Regions from separate parts of the Cronobacter universalis NCTC 9529 genome, predicted to be linked through region 1. Evidence: predicted binding sites of a transcription regulator. Region 1 holds the regulator's gene; each other region holds the start of a gene.

Region 1 (3,701 bases):
GTTTTCTTTTTTACGCCAGCAGACGTTATTCAGCGCTGCACGCCGTTTGCGCCTCGCGACGGCTGGAAAGCAGCACCAGCAGCAGGCCAAGTGCGGCAATCAGCGCGCCCATCACCGGCACCACGCTATAGCCGAAGCCGGCGTGAATGACCGCGCCGCCTGCCGCCGCGCCAAGCGCGTTGCCAAGGTTAAACGCCCCGATATTGACCGATGACGACAGGCCCGGCGCTTCGCTGGCGACGCGCATCACGCGCATCTGCAGCGGCGGCACCACGGCGAACGTCGCCGCCCCCCAAACCACCATACTCACTGCCGCGCCGATCTCCGTTTTCGCAAGCCACGGGATCGCCGCCATAATGACGATAAGCAGCATCAGGAAGCCTTTCAGTGTGCCGCTCACCGAGCGGTCCGCCAGGCGGCCGCCCAGATAGTTGCCGATGGAAAAACCGACGCCAATCAGCACCAGCATGGCGGTGACGAACGCCGCGCTGGCGTCAGTAATATGATGCAGAACAGGCGCGATATAGGTATAGAGCGTAAACATCGCGCCCGCGCCGAGCACCGTGGTCAGCAACGCGCTGACTACCTGCGGACGCATCAGCACCGCCAGTTCGCTTTTCACATCCGGACGCTCGCCGCTGCCGCCTTTCGGCAGGGAGAACCAGAGGCTCGCCATCGCCACCAGCCCAAGACCGGCGGTCGCCAGAAACGACATTCGCCAGCCGATGGTTTCGCCAAGCCAGGTCGCCGCCGGCACGCCGCCGATATTGGCGATGGTCAGGCCCATAAACATCGTCGCGACGGCGCTCGCCTGTTTATGCTTCGGCACCACGCTTGCCGCAACGACTGAGCCGAGCCCGAAGAACGCCCCGTGGTTAAGGCTGGTGAGAATACGCGAGGCCATCAGCGTCATGTAATCCGGCGCCAGCGCCGAGAGCACATTGCCGAGCGTAAAAATCGCCATCAGGAAAATCAGCGCGCTGCGTCGCGCGCGGTGCGACAGCAAAAGCGTCATCAGCGGCGCCCCCACCATCACGCCAACCGCGTAGGCGCTGATCAGCATACCGGCGGCCGGAATCGAGACGTTGACGCCGTTGGCTATTACCGGCAACAGCCCCATCGGGGAAAACTCGGTCGTGCCAATGCCAAAAGCACCAATAGCCAGTGCCAGTAACGGGAAGTTGACTTTCATTCATTGCTCCAGAAATTTTACAACAGCGCCGGAGATGCCCGACGTTACAGCAGGATGCAGAGAGGATGGCAGTTTCAGTCAGAAAAGATAAGTGACAAAAACAGCAAAATATTATTGCACGGGTGTTAAAAAACACGCGCAAATTGTTATTAGCGAATCATAAGGGAAAAGCGTGAAAAAGAAAGGAAACGGCGGGCGAAAGGCGCTTAAGCGCAGGAATGGTATAAGAAAGCGGGAGAACGGGGACGCGCTCCCGCCTGGCGCTTAATGCAGGATGGCGGTAAAAGCGCCCGCCACAATCAGGCCCAGTACAACAAGCGTAGTGACCAGCGAAAATTTCAGATCGGTACTCATGGTATTCTCCTTAAAGACCCCATAAAAATCAGGTAGTGCGCATTTTTGCATAAACGGGCCGAAAAATCCTGCGACATTTAACCAGATATGCGTTTTCCCTCTTCCCCTTTCGGGAAAGATAAGCCAAAATTCGTCGCTACTTTATTCGGTACCGGCCATCGACCCCTCCTCACGATAAATGTCGCGTTTCCCGGCATGCCGCACGTCCCCTCGTGGCACACAGGGGTGTGTACAGGCAAACGATTAACCCGTGATTTTGCAGGGCTCAGCCAGGGGTCTGGAGTGATTATTAATGGCAACAATTAAAGACGTCGCGAAGCGAGCCAACGTTTCCACAACAACAGTCTCACATGTAATTAACAAAACCCGTTTTGTGGCGGAAGAGACGCGCAACGCGGTATGGGCGGCTATCAAAGAATTACACTATTCGCCAAGCGCCGTGGCGCGCAGCCTGAAGGTGAACCATACCAAGTCTATCGGGCTGCTGGCGACCAGTAGCGAAGCGCCCTATTTCGCCGAAATCATCGAAGCGGTTGAGAACAGCTGCTTTGCGAAAGGCTATACGTTGATCCTCGGCAACGCGCATAACAATCTGGAAAAGCAGCGCGCGTACCTGTCGATGATGGCGCAAAAGCGCGTCGACGGCCTGCTGGTGATGTGTTCGGAATACCCGGAGCCGCTACTCGCCACGCTCGAAGAGTACCGTCATATCCCGATGGTGGTGATGGACTGGGGCGAAGCGAAAGCGGATTTCACCGACTCGGTTATCGATAACGCGTTTCAGGGCGGTTATCTCGCCGGGCGTTACCTTATCGAGCGCGGCCATCGCGATATCGGCGTTATTCCGGGGCAGCTTGAGCGCAACACCGGCGTCGGGCGTTTTTCCGGCTTTATGAAAGCGCTGGAAGAAGCGGCCATCAAAGTGCCGGAAAACTGGATCGTGCAGGGCGATTTCGAGCCGGAATCCGGTTATCGCGCCATGCAGCAGATCCTCTCGCAGCCGCAGCGCCCCACCGCCATCTTCTGCGGCGGCGATATTATGGCGATGGGCGCTATCTGCGCCGCGGATGAGATGGGTCTGCGCGTGCCGCAGGATATTTCGATTATCGGCTACGACAACGTGCGTAACGCCCGCTTCTTCAGCCCGGCGCTGACGACGATCCATCAGCCGAAGGAGACGCTGGGCCAGACCGCGTTCAATATGCTGCTCGACCGCATCGTCAACAAGCGCGAAGAGTCGCAGACCATCGAGGTGCATCCGCGCCTGATCGAACGCCGCTCGGTGGCGGACGGCCCGTTCCGCGACTATCGCCGTTAATCCCCTCCGGGAGCCGTATTACTGCGGCTCCCGCAGCCACTCCTTGTTCAGCGTTTCACTGTCCCCCAGATAATCGAGCAGCCAGCGCAGCGCGGGCGAGGCATCGCTTTGTCGCCACGTCAGGCAGCAGGCGGCGTCCGGGAACGGGTTTTCCAGCGTCAGCGCATGCCACTCCCCGCTATCGAGCCACGGCTTCGCGAAGTGCGTCGGCACCATGCCGATACAGAGCCCTTCGCTCAGCGCATCGGCGGCGCAGTGCCAGTCCGGCACCACCACGCGCCGCTGGTTATCCAGCAGCCAGGTGATGCGTTTGGGCAGCGATCGCGAGGTGTCTTCCAGCACCAGCGACGGGTAATCGCGCAGCCTGTCGTCGCTGAGCGCGCCGTCGCGCTGCGCCAGCGGGTGATGATGCGCCACCACGCAGCGCCAGCTCAGCATGCCCATATCGCGAAACGCGAAGCGCCCGCCGACCGGGATCGCCTGTGTCGCGCCGATGGCGAGTTCCACGCGCCCGTCCGCCAGCGCGTCCCAGACGCCGTTAAACACCTCCTGCGACACCTGCAATTCGACATCGGAAAAGTGCCGGTAGAAATCGAGCACCAGACGGCGGGTGCGTTCCGGACGCACGATGTTGTCCACCGCGATGGAGAGCTGTCCTCGCCAGCCGTTGGCGATCTGCTGGCACTGCTGACGGGTGATCATCATTTTTTTGATGACAGAACGCCCCTCGCGCAAAAACCAGGCGCCCGCGGGCGTCAGGACCACATCGCGATGGCGGCGCTCGAAGAGCGACACCGCAAGCCACTCCTCCAGCTGGCGCACCGTATAGCTGACGGC
Region 2 (3,701 bases), 1.6 Mb from region 1:
GACCGGTGCCGGGGAATAGGCGCCCATACCACCGGTGTTCAGGCCGGTGTCGCCATCGCCCACGCGTTTATGATCCTGGCTGGTGGCCATCGGCTCCACATGCTCGCCATCCACCATCACAATAAAGCTGGCCTCTTCGCCATCCAGGAACTCTTCGACGACGATGCGGTGGCCCGCGTCGCCAAACGCATTGCCCGCCAGCATGTCCAGCACCGCCGCTTCGGCTTCGGCAAGCGTCATCGCCACGATAACGCCTTTACCGGCCGCCAGGCCGTCGGCCTTGATAACAATCGGCGCGCCTTTTTCACGAATATACGCCAGCGCCGGTTCGGTCTCGGTAAAGTTCTGGTATTCCGCCGTCGGGATGCGATGGCGCGCCAGGAAATCTTTCGTGAAGGCTTTTGAGCCTTCGAGCTGCGCGGCGCCTTTGGTTGGCCCGAAGATTTTCAGGCCCGCGGCGCGAAACGCGTCCACCACGCCGATAACCAGCGGCGCTTCCGGCCCGACAATCGTCAGATCGATGTTTTCCGCCTGCGCAAAGCTCAGCAGCGCCGGAATGTCGGTCGGGCTGATGGCGACGTTTTGCAGCGCAGGCTCAAGCGCCGTACCGGCGTTGCCCGGTGCCACAAAAACGGTTTCAACCTGCGGCGACTGGACGGCTTTCCAGGCCAGCGCGTGCTCGCGCCCGCCGTTGCCAATAACTAATACTTTCATCGTAGCTCCGTGATTAATGGCGGAAATGGCGCATATCAGTGAAGATCATGGCGATGCCGTGTTCGTCGGCGGCGGCGATCACTTCGTCATCGCGAATCGAACCGCCCGGCTGGATAACACAGGTGATGCCCACGGCCGCGGCGGCGTCGATGCCGTCACGGAACGGGAAGAACGCGTCGGAGGCCATCGCCGAGCCTTTGACTTCCAGGCCTTCATCGCCAGCTTTGATACCCGCGATTTTAGCGGAATAGACGCGGCTCATCTGGCCGGCGCCAATGCCGATGGTCATGTTATCGCGCGCATAAACAATGGCGTTGGATTTCACGAATTTCGCCACTTTCCAGCAGAAGAGCGCGTCGCGCAGCTCCTGTTCGGTCGGCTGGCGTTTTGTCACTACACGCAGATCGGCTTCGGTCACCATGCCCAGATCGCGGTCCTGGACCAGCAGGCCGCCATTAACGCGTTTGAAATCGAGGCCCGGTACGCGAGAGTGCCATTCGCCGCACACCAGTACGCGCACGTTTTGCTTCGCGGCGGTGATTTTCAGGGCTTCTTCACTGGCAGATGGCGCAATGATGACTTCAACGAACTGGCGAGAAACGATCGCCTGCGCGGTTTCGGCATCCAGCTCGCGGTTAAAGGCGATGATGCCGCCAAAGGCGGACGTCGGGTCGGTTTTATAAGCGCGGTCATAGGCGTCGAGAATCGAGCTGCTGACGGCAACGCCGCACGGGTTGGCATGCTTCACAATCACGCAGGCCGGTTCGCTGAATTCCTTCACGCACTCCAGCGCGGCGTCGGTATCGGCGATGTTGTTATAAGAGAGCGCTTTACCCTGAGCCTGGCGGGCGGTCGCGACAGACGCTTCTTTAATTTCTTCTTCTATATAGAAGGCAGCCTGCTGATGGCTGTTCTCGCCGTAACGCATATCCTGCTTCTTAATAAAGTTCAGGTTGAGGGTGCGTGGGAAGCGGCCAGCAGGGGCAGTGGTTTCGCCATGATAAGCAGGCACCAGGCTGCCGAAGTAGTTGGCGATCATGCTGTCATACGCGGCCGTATGCTCGAAGGCTTTAATGGCGAGATCGAAACGCGTAGTAAAGGACAACGAGCCGTTATTCGCATCCAGCTCTTCAATAATAGCGGTGTAGTCGCTGCTCTTTACCACAATGGCGACATCTTTATGGTTCTTGGCGGCGGAGCGGACCATCGTCGGGCCGCCGATATCGATATTCTCAACCGCGTCTTCCAGCGTGCAGCCTTCGCGCGCGACCGTCTGCGCGAACGGGTAGAGGTTCACCACCACCATATCAATCGGGGAGATCGCATGCTGCGCCATGATCTCGTCGTCCTGGCCGCGACGACCCAGAATGCCGCCGTGGACTTTCGGGTGCAGGGTTTTGACGCGGCCGTCCATCATCTCCGGGAAGCCCGTGTAGTCGGAGACTTCCGTCACCGGCAGACCAGCTTCCGCCAGCAGCCGAGCCGTACCGCCCGTAGAGAGGAGCTCAACCCCACGCGTTGAGAGTGCGCGGGCGAAGTCGACGATACCGGCTTTGTCAGAAACGCTGAGCAGAGCGCGGCGTACAGGACGAGGTTGTTGCATGTATAAATCCCCTGGATTTGATCATTACAGAAGAGCGTTAGCGAAATTCCAGCCATTTTTTACTGAAATGTAGCTCACGCTCCTGAAAAAGCGTGCGTCGTAAACAGGGCTGCATTGTAGCGAAAACGTTTGCGTGGCGCTCGCGAAATTTCGGGGCGTGGTCGGTTTGTGGATAACTCTGTGTGCAAATGGGTATAAACCGGGGTTTTGCTGGGGAATGCAGCAGTCAGTCATTTTTATGCGATTTATGTGTTGCGGGCTCAGGAGAACTCCCTATAATGCGCCTCCATCGACACGGCGCTGATGACGAACATCACACAGCGACGGTGAGTCGGAAAGAGAAAAATCCTGAAATTAAGGGTTGACTCTGAAAGAGGAAAGCGTAATATACGCCACCTCGCGACAGCAGGCTGAATGCCGCGTCGCACCGCTCTTTAACAATTTATCAGACAATCTGTGTGGGCACTCGGGGCACTGATATCTTAACGTCTACGGACGATAAACGAATATCAAGTCTCAAGTGAACAACAGTTAATTCATTACGAACTAACAGTTTAATTCTTTGAGCATCAGACTTTTAATTGAAGAGTTTGATCATGGCTCAGATTGAACGCTGGCGGCAGGCCTAACACATGCAAGTCGAACGGTAACAGAGAGCAGCTTGCTGCTCTGCTGACGAGTGGCGGACGGGTGAGTAATGTCTGGGAAACTGCCTGATGGAGGGGGATAACTACTGGAAACGGTAGCTAATACCGCATAACGTCTTCGGACCAAAGTGGGGGACCTTCGGGCCTCATGCCATCAGATGTGCCCAGATGGGATTAGCTAGTAGGTGGGGTAACGGCTCACCTAGGCGACGATCCCTAGCTGGTCTGAGAGGATGACCAGCCACACTGGAACTGAGACACGGTCCAGACTCCTACGGGAGGCAGCAGTGGGGAATATTGCACAATGGGCGCAAGCCTGATGCAGCCATGCCGCGTGTATGAAGAAGGCCTTCGGGTTGTAAAGTACTTTCAGCGAGGAGGAAGGGATTGTGGTTAATAACCACAGTCATTGACGTTACTCGCAGAAGAAGCACCGGCTAACTCCGTGCCAGCAGCCGCGGTAATACGGAGGGTGCAAGCGTTAATCGGAATTACTGGGCGTAAAGCGCACGCAGGCGGTCTGTTAAGTCAGATGTGAAATCCCCGGGCTCAACCTGGGAACTGCATTTGAAACTGGCAGGCTTGAGTCTCGTAGAGGGGGGTAGAATTCCAGGTGTAGCGGTGAAATGCGTAGAGATCTGGAGGAATACCGGTGGCGAAGGCGGCCCCCTGGACGAAGACTGACGCTCAGGTGCGAAAGCGTGGGGAGCAAACAGGATTAGATACCCTGGTAGTCC
Region 3 (3,701 bases), 1.2 Mb from region 1:
AGATTTTTGTTTTCGACGTGGCGCGCGTGGTGCGTATCCGTACCGGCGAGGAAGACGACGCCGCGATTTAAGCGCGCGACGCACAAAAAAAGCAGGTCAGTGGACCTGCTTTTTTTATGTCCGGCGTTCATGGGGCGCGCAAGTAAATGGTGGGTGCGCTTCGCTTACCCACCCTACATAAAACCGCAAATCTCTATCGTAGGGCGGGTAAGCGTAGCGCACCCGCCGAACCGCCCACAAAACGCCGACCCCTTACAACACCTTATGCGGGCCGAAACACTCGTAATGGATGTTCTCTTTATTCACGCCCAGGCTCACTAACTGCGCCGCGGCGAACTGCATAAATTTCACCGGGCCGCAGAGATAAAACTGCATACCGGGCGTGGTCACATGCATTTCGCGATCGCGAAGCGCCATCAACCCTTCGCTGTTATAACGCCCCGCGCTGCGATCGGCGTCGGTCGGCACGCGATACCAGACATGGCTGGTAAAGCGGGGCAGTTTCGCGCCGAGCTGCGCCACTTCATCGGTAAACGCGTGCACGTCGCCGCTTTCCGCCGCGTGATACCAGTTCACCTGCGCCGGGTGCCGCGCGCTTGCCAGCGTATCGAGCATCGCCAGCATCGGCGTCTGGCCCACACCCGCCGAGATAAGCGTCACCGGCGTCTGCGGTTCAACATCCATAAAGAAATCGCCCGCAGGTGCGGCCAGATGAATCACATCGCCCGGCTGCGCATGTTGATGCAGCCAGTTCGATACCAGGCCTTCGCCTTCGCGTTTCACCGCGATGCGATAGCTTTTGCCGTTCGGCTTGCGGGTGAGCGAATACTGGCGAATCTCCTGATGCGCGAACCCCTGCGGCTTGATCCAGACGGCGGTGTACTGGCCGGGCAGGTAATCAGCGACCGGGCCGCCGTCCACCGGCTCCAGCTCAAAGCTTGTAACAATCGCGCTCTGCGGCGTTTTGCTCGCGATGCGAAATTCGCGCGTGCCTTCCCAGCCGCCGGTTTTCTGCGCGTTGCTCTGGTAAATCTCGGCTTCGCGATTGATAAACACGCACGCTAACACGCCGTAGGCTTTACCCCAGGCATCCAGCACTTCCTGGCCTGGGCTGAACATCTCGTCGAGCGTCGCCAGCAGATGCTCGCCCACGATGTTGTACTGCGCCGGTTTGATATTAAAGCTGGTGTGCTTCTGGGCGATTTTCTCCACCGCCGGCAGCAGGGCCGCGAGGTTTTCAATGTTGGCGGCGTAGGCGCAAATGGCGTTGAACAGCGCTTCTCGCTGATCGCCGTTGCGCTGGTTGCTCATGTTGAAAATCTCTTTGAGCTCCGGATTGTGCGTAAACATCCGATCATAAAAGTGCGCGGTGAGTTTCGGGCCGGTCTGCGCCAGCAGCGGGATGGTAGATTTCACGACGGCGATGGTTTGACTATCCAGCATGGTTGCTTACTTCCGTTTTTTTATAAAGTGTATTTTAAATGCATCTTATAAAAAATACCTGCACGTTGTAAATGGTTTTATCACCCCCTGCGATCGCGCCCGGAGCGAATGAAAAAAAGACAGGTTGAAAATGAAAATAAGTCGCGTAAAGCGCGCGTTTGCTTAATCGTTCAAACCCTTGCGCCACGCCATGCCAAACGTTTGCGTAAAAACCTCTGTCAAGCCCTATCTTCACGCTGCCAATCGGTTTACACTGTTGGCCGTCGCCCAAAAGGGCCCCTAATTGCAGTACATTTTATTGTCAGCTGAGTCAGGAGATGCGGATGTTAAAGCGTGAAATGAACATTGCCGATTATGATGCCGAACTGTGGCAGGCTATGGAGCAGGAAAAAGTACGTCAGGAAGAGCACATCGAACTGATCGCCTCCGAAAACTACACCAGCCCGCGCGTCATGCAGGCGCAAGGCTCTCAGCTGACCAACAAATATGCCGAAGGTTACCCGGGCAAGCGTTACTACGGCGGCTGCGAATATGTGGATATCGTTGAGCAGCTGGCGATCGACCGCGCGAAAGAGCTCTTCGGCGCTGACTACGCCAACGTGCAGCCGCACTCCGGCTCCCAGGCCAACTTCGCGGTCTACACCGCGCTGCTGCAACCGGGCGACACCGTGCTGGGTATGAACCTGGCGCAGGGCGGCCACCTGACCCACGGCTCCCCGGTCAACTTCTCCGGTAAGCTCTACAACATCATCCCTTACGGTATCGATGAGTCAGGCAAAATCGATTACGAAGACATGGCGAAGCAGGCGCAGACCCATAAACCGAAAATGATCATCGGGGGTTTCTCCGCTTACTCCGGCATCGTTGACTGGGCAAAAATGCGTGAAATCGCTGACAGCATCGGCGCATACCTGTTCGTCGACATGGCGCATGTGGCGGGCCTGATTGCCGCTGGCGTCTACCCGAACCCGGTTCCGCACGCGCACGTCGTGACTACGACCACCCATAAAACGCTGGCTGGCCCGCGCGGCGGTCTGATCCTCGCCAAAGGCGGCAGCGAAGAGCTGTACAAAAAACTGAACTCTGCCGTGTTCCCGAGCGCGCAGGGCGGCCCGCTGATGCACGTTATCGCGGCGAAAGCGGTCGCGCTGAAAGAAGCGATGGAGCCGGAGTTCAAAACCTACCAGCAGCAGGTGGCCAAAAACGCCAAAGCGATGGTGGAAGTGTTCCTGGCGCGCGGCTACAAAGTTGTTTCCGGCGGTACGGAAAACCACCTGTTCCTGCTGGATCTGGTGGATAAAAACCTGACCGGTAAAGATGCTGACGCCGCACTTGGCCGCGCCAACATCACCGTGAACAAAAACAGCGTGCCTAACGATCCGAAGAGCCCGTTCGTGACCTCCGGTATCCGTATCGGTTCTCCGTCTGTGACGCGCCGCGGCTTTAAAGAAGCGGAAGTGAAAGAGCTGGCAGGCTGGATGTGCGACATCCTGGACAACATCAATGACGAAGCGGTTATCGAGCGCGTCAAAGGTAAAGTGCTGGATATCTGCGCACGCTTCCCGGTTTACGCGTAAGCGTTCACACACCAATGAAGGCCGCCTCGCGCGGCCTTTTTTTATGGGGCGACGGCATACAGGAGATCGCCATGCGTATTCAGGAGTTCGCCACGCTGACCGGCCTTGGCGTTTATACGCTGCGCTATTACGAAAAGCTGGGGCTGCTGGTGCCGGCGCGCAACGCCAGCGGGCATCGCGACTATTATCGCTCGGATCTCGACTGGGCGGCGTTTATTAAGCGTCTGAAAGCGACCGATATGCCGCTGGAGGAGATCCAGCGCTACGCCAGGCTGCGCGCGCAGGGAGAGGCGACCGTCGGCGCGCGTCGTGAACTGCTGGCGCAGCACGCGCAGCGGCTCGAAGCGCGGCTGGCGGCGCAGGCTGACCATCTGGCGCGCCTTAAAGACAAAATGGCGTACTACGGCGAGACACTGTTAAAAAACAGCGCTTGACCTGGAGTTAACTCGAAGTCTTACCGTTATCTCAACCACACAAAAGGAGAACGGTATGACCTCATCACGTTATGAAGCAGGCCTTGCGCGACTGTCCGAAATCGACGGCGCGGCAGGGGAAAATGTGATTAAAGCGCTGGCCGATATCGCGCCGGATCTGGGGCGCTACGTTATTGAATTCGGCTTCGGCGATGTCTACAGCAGGCCAGGGCTGTCGCTGAAAAGCCGGGAGCTCGCGACCGTCGCG
Region 4 (3,701 bases), 870 kb from region 1:
ATCGTGGTTTCCGACCGTATTCGTGAAAACTTCCGCAAGATCCGTCGCGGAACGCCTTACGAAATCTTTAACGTGTCGCTGACCCAGACGCTGCAAAGGACGTTAATCACATCCGGTACGACGCTTGTCGTGATCCTGATGCTTTATCTGTTCGGCGGCGCGATGCTGCAGGGCTTCTCGCTGACCATGCTTATCGGTGTCTCTATCGGTACGGCGTCGTCCATTTATGTCGCTTCCGCCCTGGCGCTGAAGCTTGGCATGAAGCGTGAACACCTGTTGCAGCAGAAGGTGGAAAAAGAGGGCGCGGATCAACCGTCTCTCCTGCCGTAATCGCGCAGCAGCGTTTTACGTTATTAAAACCGCAGGTTCAGGCCTGCGGTTTTTTTTCGCCTTGATAATGAGTAAGTGAGAAGAAAGAAAAGGCGATGAACGTATATCTTTAGCGGCTAACCGCAGGGCGCGATAATCAACGCCCATAAAAAAGCCAGCAGGCGCTGGCTTTTTCACAGGTTCACCGGGGTAAGGCTTAGAAGTTGTAACCTACCACCAGGTAACCGCCCCAGCCCGTAGTGCGGGTGTTGTAGTTGGTGAAGCGCAGCTGCGCATCATCGTTCCACTGACCGCCGTTGTGCCAGTAACGCGCGACCACGGAGTAGTGCCAGTGATCATAGTTCAGCGCCAGAATATGGCTGGAGGCGATGGAATCGTTAGTGCGGGCTTTCACGCCATTGAGCGCATAACCGCCTTTATCACCGAGGTCTGAACCCCAGTCAAAGTTGGTGAAGCCGATGTAGCTCAGGTTGCCGCCCCACAGCTGGGTGATCGGCACGAAGTATTTCACTTTAAAGCGGTAGCCGTCCCACTCGTTCTGGTTTTCTGCACCGTAGTTCTGCCACTGGTATTTGGCATAAACGTTCAGGGAGAGGCTCATCGGCAGGCCGGTGTCGATATCGGTACCAAGACCCATATACCAGGTGCTCTGACGGCCAGAAGCGTTGCGGCCCATATCGTAGATATAGTTATTCGCGAAATACCACTCTTTGAACGGGCCAAACGCCAGGCTGGTGCCGGTCAGCTTATCGATAGAGAAGCGCGGTTCGATCTCCACAAACAGCGGGGAACCGTGGTTCCAGATCCCTTTAGCATCGGTGTTACCGCCGAAGAAAACCGGGGCGTCCGCGTAACCGTAGAAATCAAACCAGTCTTTTTTGGCGAACGCTTCATATTCCAGATAGGTATCGTTGCGGATGAACGGTCCGAAGCGCGTGTGGTAGCTGCCCACTACGTTAACGCTCTGGTGCCACCAGTCGGAAACAAACTCACTATTGCTGGTTTCTGCCGCGCCGGCAGTAAAAGAGGTGGAGAGCGCCAGGGCTGCACCGGCAGCTAAAACAATTTTTTTCATAATAGAGCCACTGTTTTCAGGAAATCCCCATTTCTGGGTGGAGTAATGCTTTCGCGCAACGCGGATAAACCGCCGCCGCATAAATTGTGCTGCCTATTATAAGTATCCAGCCTCACAAAAATATGTGGCGTTTCACATTCTTGTCATATACGTAATCGATTGCGTTCACGTTTGCGTACATCGGAACGCGGATTCTAGCGGCATAAGGGAACTAAGCCAACTCCTGTTACACCATTTTTTACGTTCGGGAGCGCAGAAGAGAGGAATTCACGGCGCGAGAAAAGCAAGAAAAGCGAGCGGCGCGAATGTAACAAACTCCGCGCCGCAGATGGTGAAGCACTCAGGGCGCGACGACGGCGTCGCCGGCGATAAGCGGCTGGATATCATGCACGCGGATAAAGCCCAGCTGTTCCGGCGTGATGCCGGTCAGCGTCAGCGGAATGGAGACATCGCTCGGCGCCAGCGTGCTGGCAGGCGCGCTGAACGGCTGGTTCTGCACGTTCACTTCCTGGTAGTTTTCCGTCGTCCCCTGCAACTGGCCCCATTCGACGGTGCCGGTAAAAGCAGGCAGCGGATCGCTGGATTCGCTCTGGATGTACAGCGTCGCCTGCGTGCCGTTCGCGTCCGCCGTAACGTTGCGCAGCGACATCTTCAGCATACCCAGCTGGCTGCTTAGGCGAGCGGGCGTGTTGGAGCCCGGCAGCAGGTAGACGCCGCTTTTCGATTTCACATTCAGCGCGTTCTGCTGCGTGATTTTGACGGTCTCCTGCTTGAGCTTTGTCATCTCCTGATTGAGCGTGCTGACATTCTGGTGCATCTGGCGCACTTCGCTTTGCGGCGCGCAGGCGCTTAAGGCCAGCGCGCTGGCGACGATAGACCATTTCAGATAACGTGTTGTCATTGTTCGCTTTTCCTGAAAGAGTGGCGGTCTGTTCATGGTAGAGCGTAACGGCGCGTCCGGCATAGCGCCTTTGTCTCAAAAAGGTTGCGTCTTTGTAGTCCCGCCAGTTCAGGGTAAACTGTTGTTCAGTTAACTTTTTCAGTCAGGAAGCGCTATGCATTGCCCGTTCTGTTTCGCCGTTGACACTAAAGTGATCGATTCCCGCCTGGTGGGAGAAGGCTCCTCAGTGCGCCGCCGCCGCCAGTGCCTGGTGTGCCATGAACGTTTCACGACGTTTGAAGTCGCGGAGCTGGTCATGCCGCGGGTGGTGAAAAGCAACGACGTGCGCGAGCCTTTCAATGAAGACAAACTGCGCAGCGGCATGCAGAAAGCGCTGGAAAAACGCCCGGTCAGCTCCGATGACGTGGAGATGGCCATCAACCATATCAAATCCCATCTGCGCGCGACCGGCGAACGTGAAGTGCCAAGCAAACTTATCGGCAATCTGGTGATGGAGCAGCTTAAAAAGCTCGATAAAGTCGCCTATATCCGTTTTGCGTCGGTCTACCGCAGCTTTGAAGATATCCGCGAATTCGGCGAAGAGATCGCCCGCTTACAGGATTAACTGATGTCTGACGAATTTTACATGGCGCGCGCGCTTAAGCTCGCGGGCCAGGGACGTTTTACCACGCATCCGAACCCGCGCGTGGGCTGCGTGATTGTTAAAGAGGGCGTTATCGTCGGCGAAGGCTTTCATCTGCGCGCCGGCGAGCCACATGCCGAAGTGCATGCGCTGCGCATGGCGGGCGACAAGGCGCGCGGCGCCACCGCGTATGTCACGCTTGAACCCTGCAGCCACCACGGGCGCACGCCGCCGTGCTGCGATGCGCTGATTAACGCGGGCGTCGCGCGCGTCGTCGCGGCGATGCAGGATCCGAACCCGCAGGTGGCGGGCCGCGGCCTGTACCGTCTTCAGCAGGCGGGCATTGAGGTCAGTCATGGCCTGATGATGAGCGAGGCCGAAGCGCTCAATAAAGGCTTTCTCAAGCGTATGCGTACCGGTTTTCCGTTTATTCAGCTCAAACTCGGCGCGTCGCTTGACGGACGCACGGCGATGGCGAGCGGCGAAAGCCAGTGGATAACCTCGCCGCAGGCGCGGCGCGACGTGCAGCGTCTGCGCGCCGAAAGCCATGCTATCCTCACTACCAGCGCCACGGTGCTGGCCGACGATCCGTCAATGACCGTGCGCTGGGACGAACTCGGCGAAGAAACGCAGGCGGTTTATCCGCGTGAAAACCTGCGCCAGCCGCTGCGGATCGTGCTCGATCGCCAGAATCAGGTGACGCCCGCGCACAAGATCGTCAATCAGCCCGGCGAGACCTGGCTTGCCCGCGCCTGCCCGGACGACACCGTCTG

What was found. The regulator PurR, encoded in region 1, represses purine synthesis genes. The targets are predictions, from matches to a motif close to CANGCAAACGTTTGCNTG.
Region 2: a site for PurR is predicted at 2,436-2,453, ahead of purH (bifunctional phosphoribosylaminoimidazolecarboxamide formyltransferase/IMP cyclohydrolase). Genes of this name have one in related genera too.
Region 3: a site for PurR is predicted at 1,634-1,651, ahead of glyA (serine hydroxymethyltransferase). Genes of this name have one in related genera too.
Region 4: a site for PurR is predicted at 1,554-1,571, ahead of AFK65_RS04895 (nucleoside-specific channel-forming protein Tsx). Genes of this name have one in related genera too.

The regions. Positions count from the first base shown of each region.
Region 1 is NZ_CP012257.1:1,950,770-1,954,470, reverse strand. Features, by position in the region: gene AFK65_RS08915 (MFS transporter) at 26-1,192, opposite strand; gene cydH (cytochrome bd-I oxidase subunit CydH) at 1,457-1,546, opposite strand; gene purR (HTH-type transcriptional repressor PurR) at 1,839-2,864, shown strand; gene punR (DNA-binding transcriptional activator PunR) at 2,883-3,701, opposite strand, start outside.
Region 2 is NZ_CP012257.1:362,516-366,216, forward strand. Features, by position in the region: gene purD (phosphoribosylamine--glycine ligase) at 1-714, opposite strand, end outside; gene purH (bifunctional phosphoribosylaminoimidazolecarboxamide formyltransferase/IMP cyclohydrolase) at 728-2,317, opposite strand; rRNA gene AFK65_RS01700 (16S ribosomal RNA) at 2,896-3,701, shown strand, end outside.
Region 3 is NZ_CP012257.1:3,190,274-3,193,974, reverse strand. Features, by position in the region: gene glnB (nitrogen regulatory protein P-II) at 1-71, shown strand, start outside; gene hmpA (NO-inducible flavohemoprotein) at 253-1,443, opposite strand; gene glyA (serine hydroxymethyltransferase) at 1,767-3,020, shown strand; gene AFK65_RS14715 (MerR family transcriptional regulator) at 3,092-3,454, shown strand; gene AFK65_RS14710 (carboxymuconolactone decarboxylase family protein) at 3,510-3,701, shown strand, end outside.
Region 4 is NZ_CP012257.1:1,079,824-1,083,524, forward strand. Features, by position in the region: gene secF (protein translocase subunit SecF) at 1-330, shown strand, start outside; gene AFK65_RS21995 (hypothetical protein) at 346-507, opposite strand; gene AFK65_RS04895 (nucleoside-specific channel-forming protein Tsx) at 527-1,405, opposite strand; gene AFK65_RS04900 (SadB/YajI family lipoprotein) at 1,746-2,306, opposite strand; gene nrdR (transcriptional regulator NrdR) at 2,461-2,910, shown strand; gene ribD (bifunctional diaminohydroxyphosphoribosylaminopyrimidine deaminase/5-amino-6-(5-phosphoribosylamino)uracil reductase RibD) at 2,914-3,701, shown strand, end outside.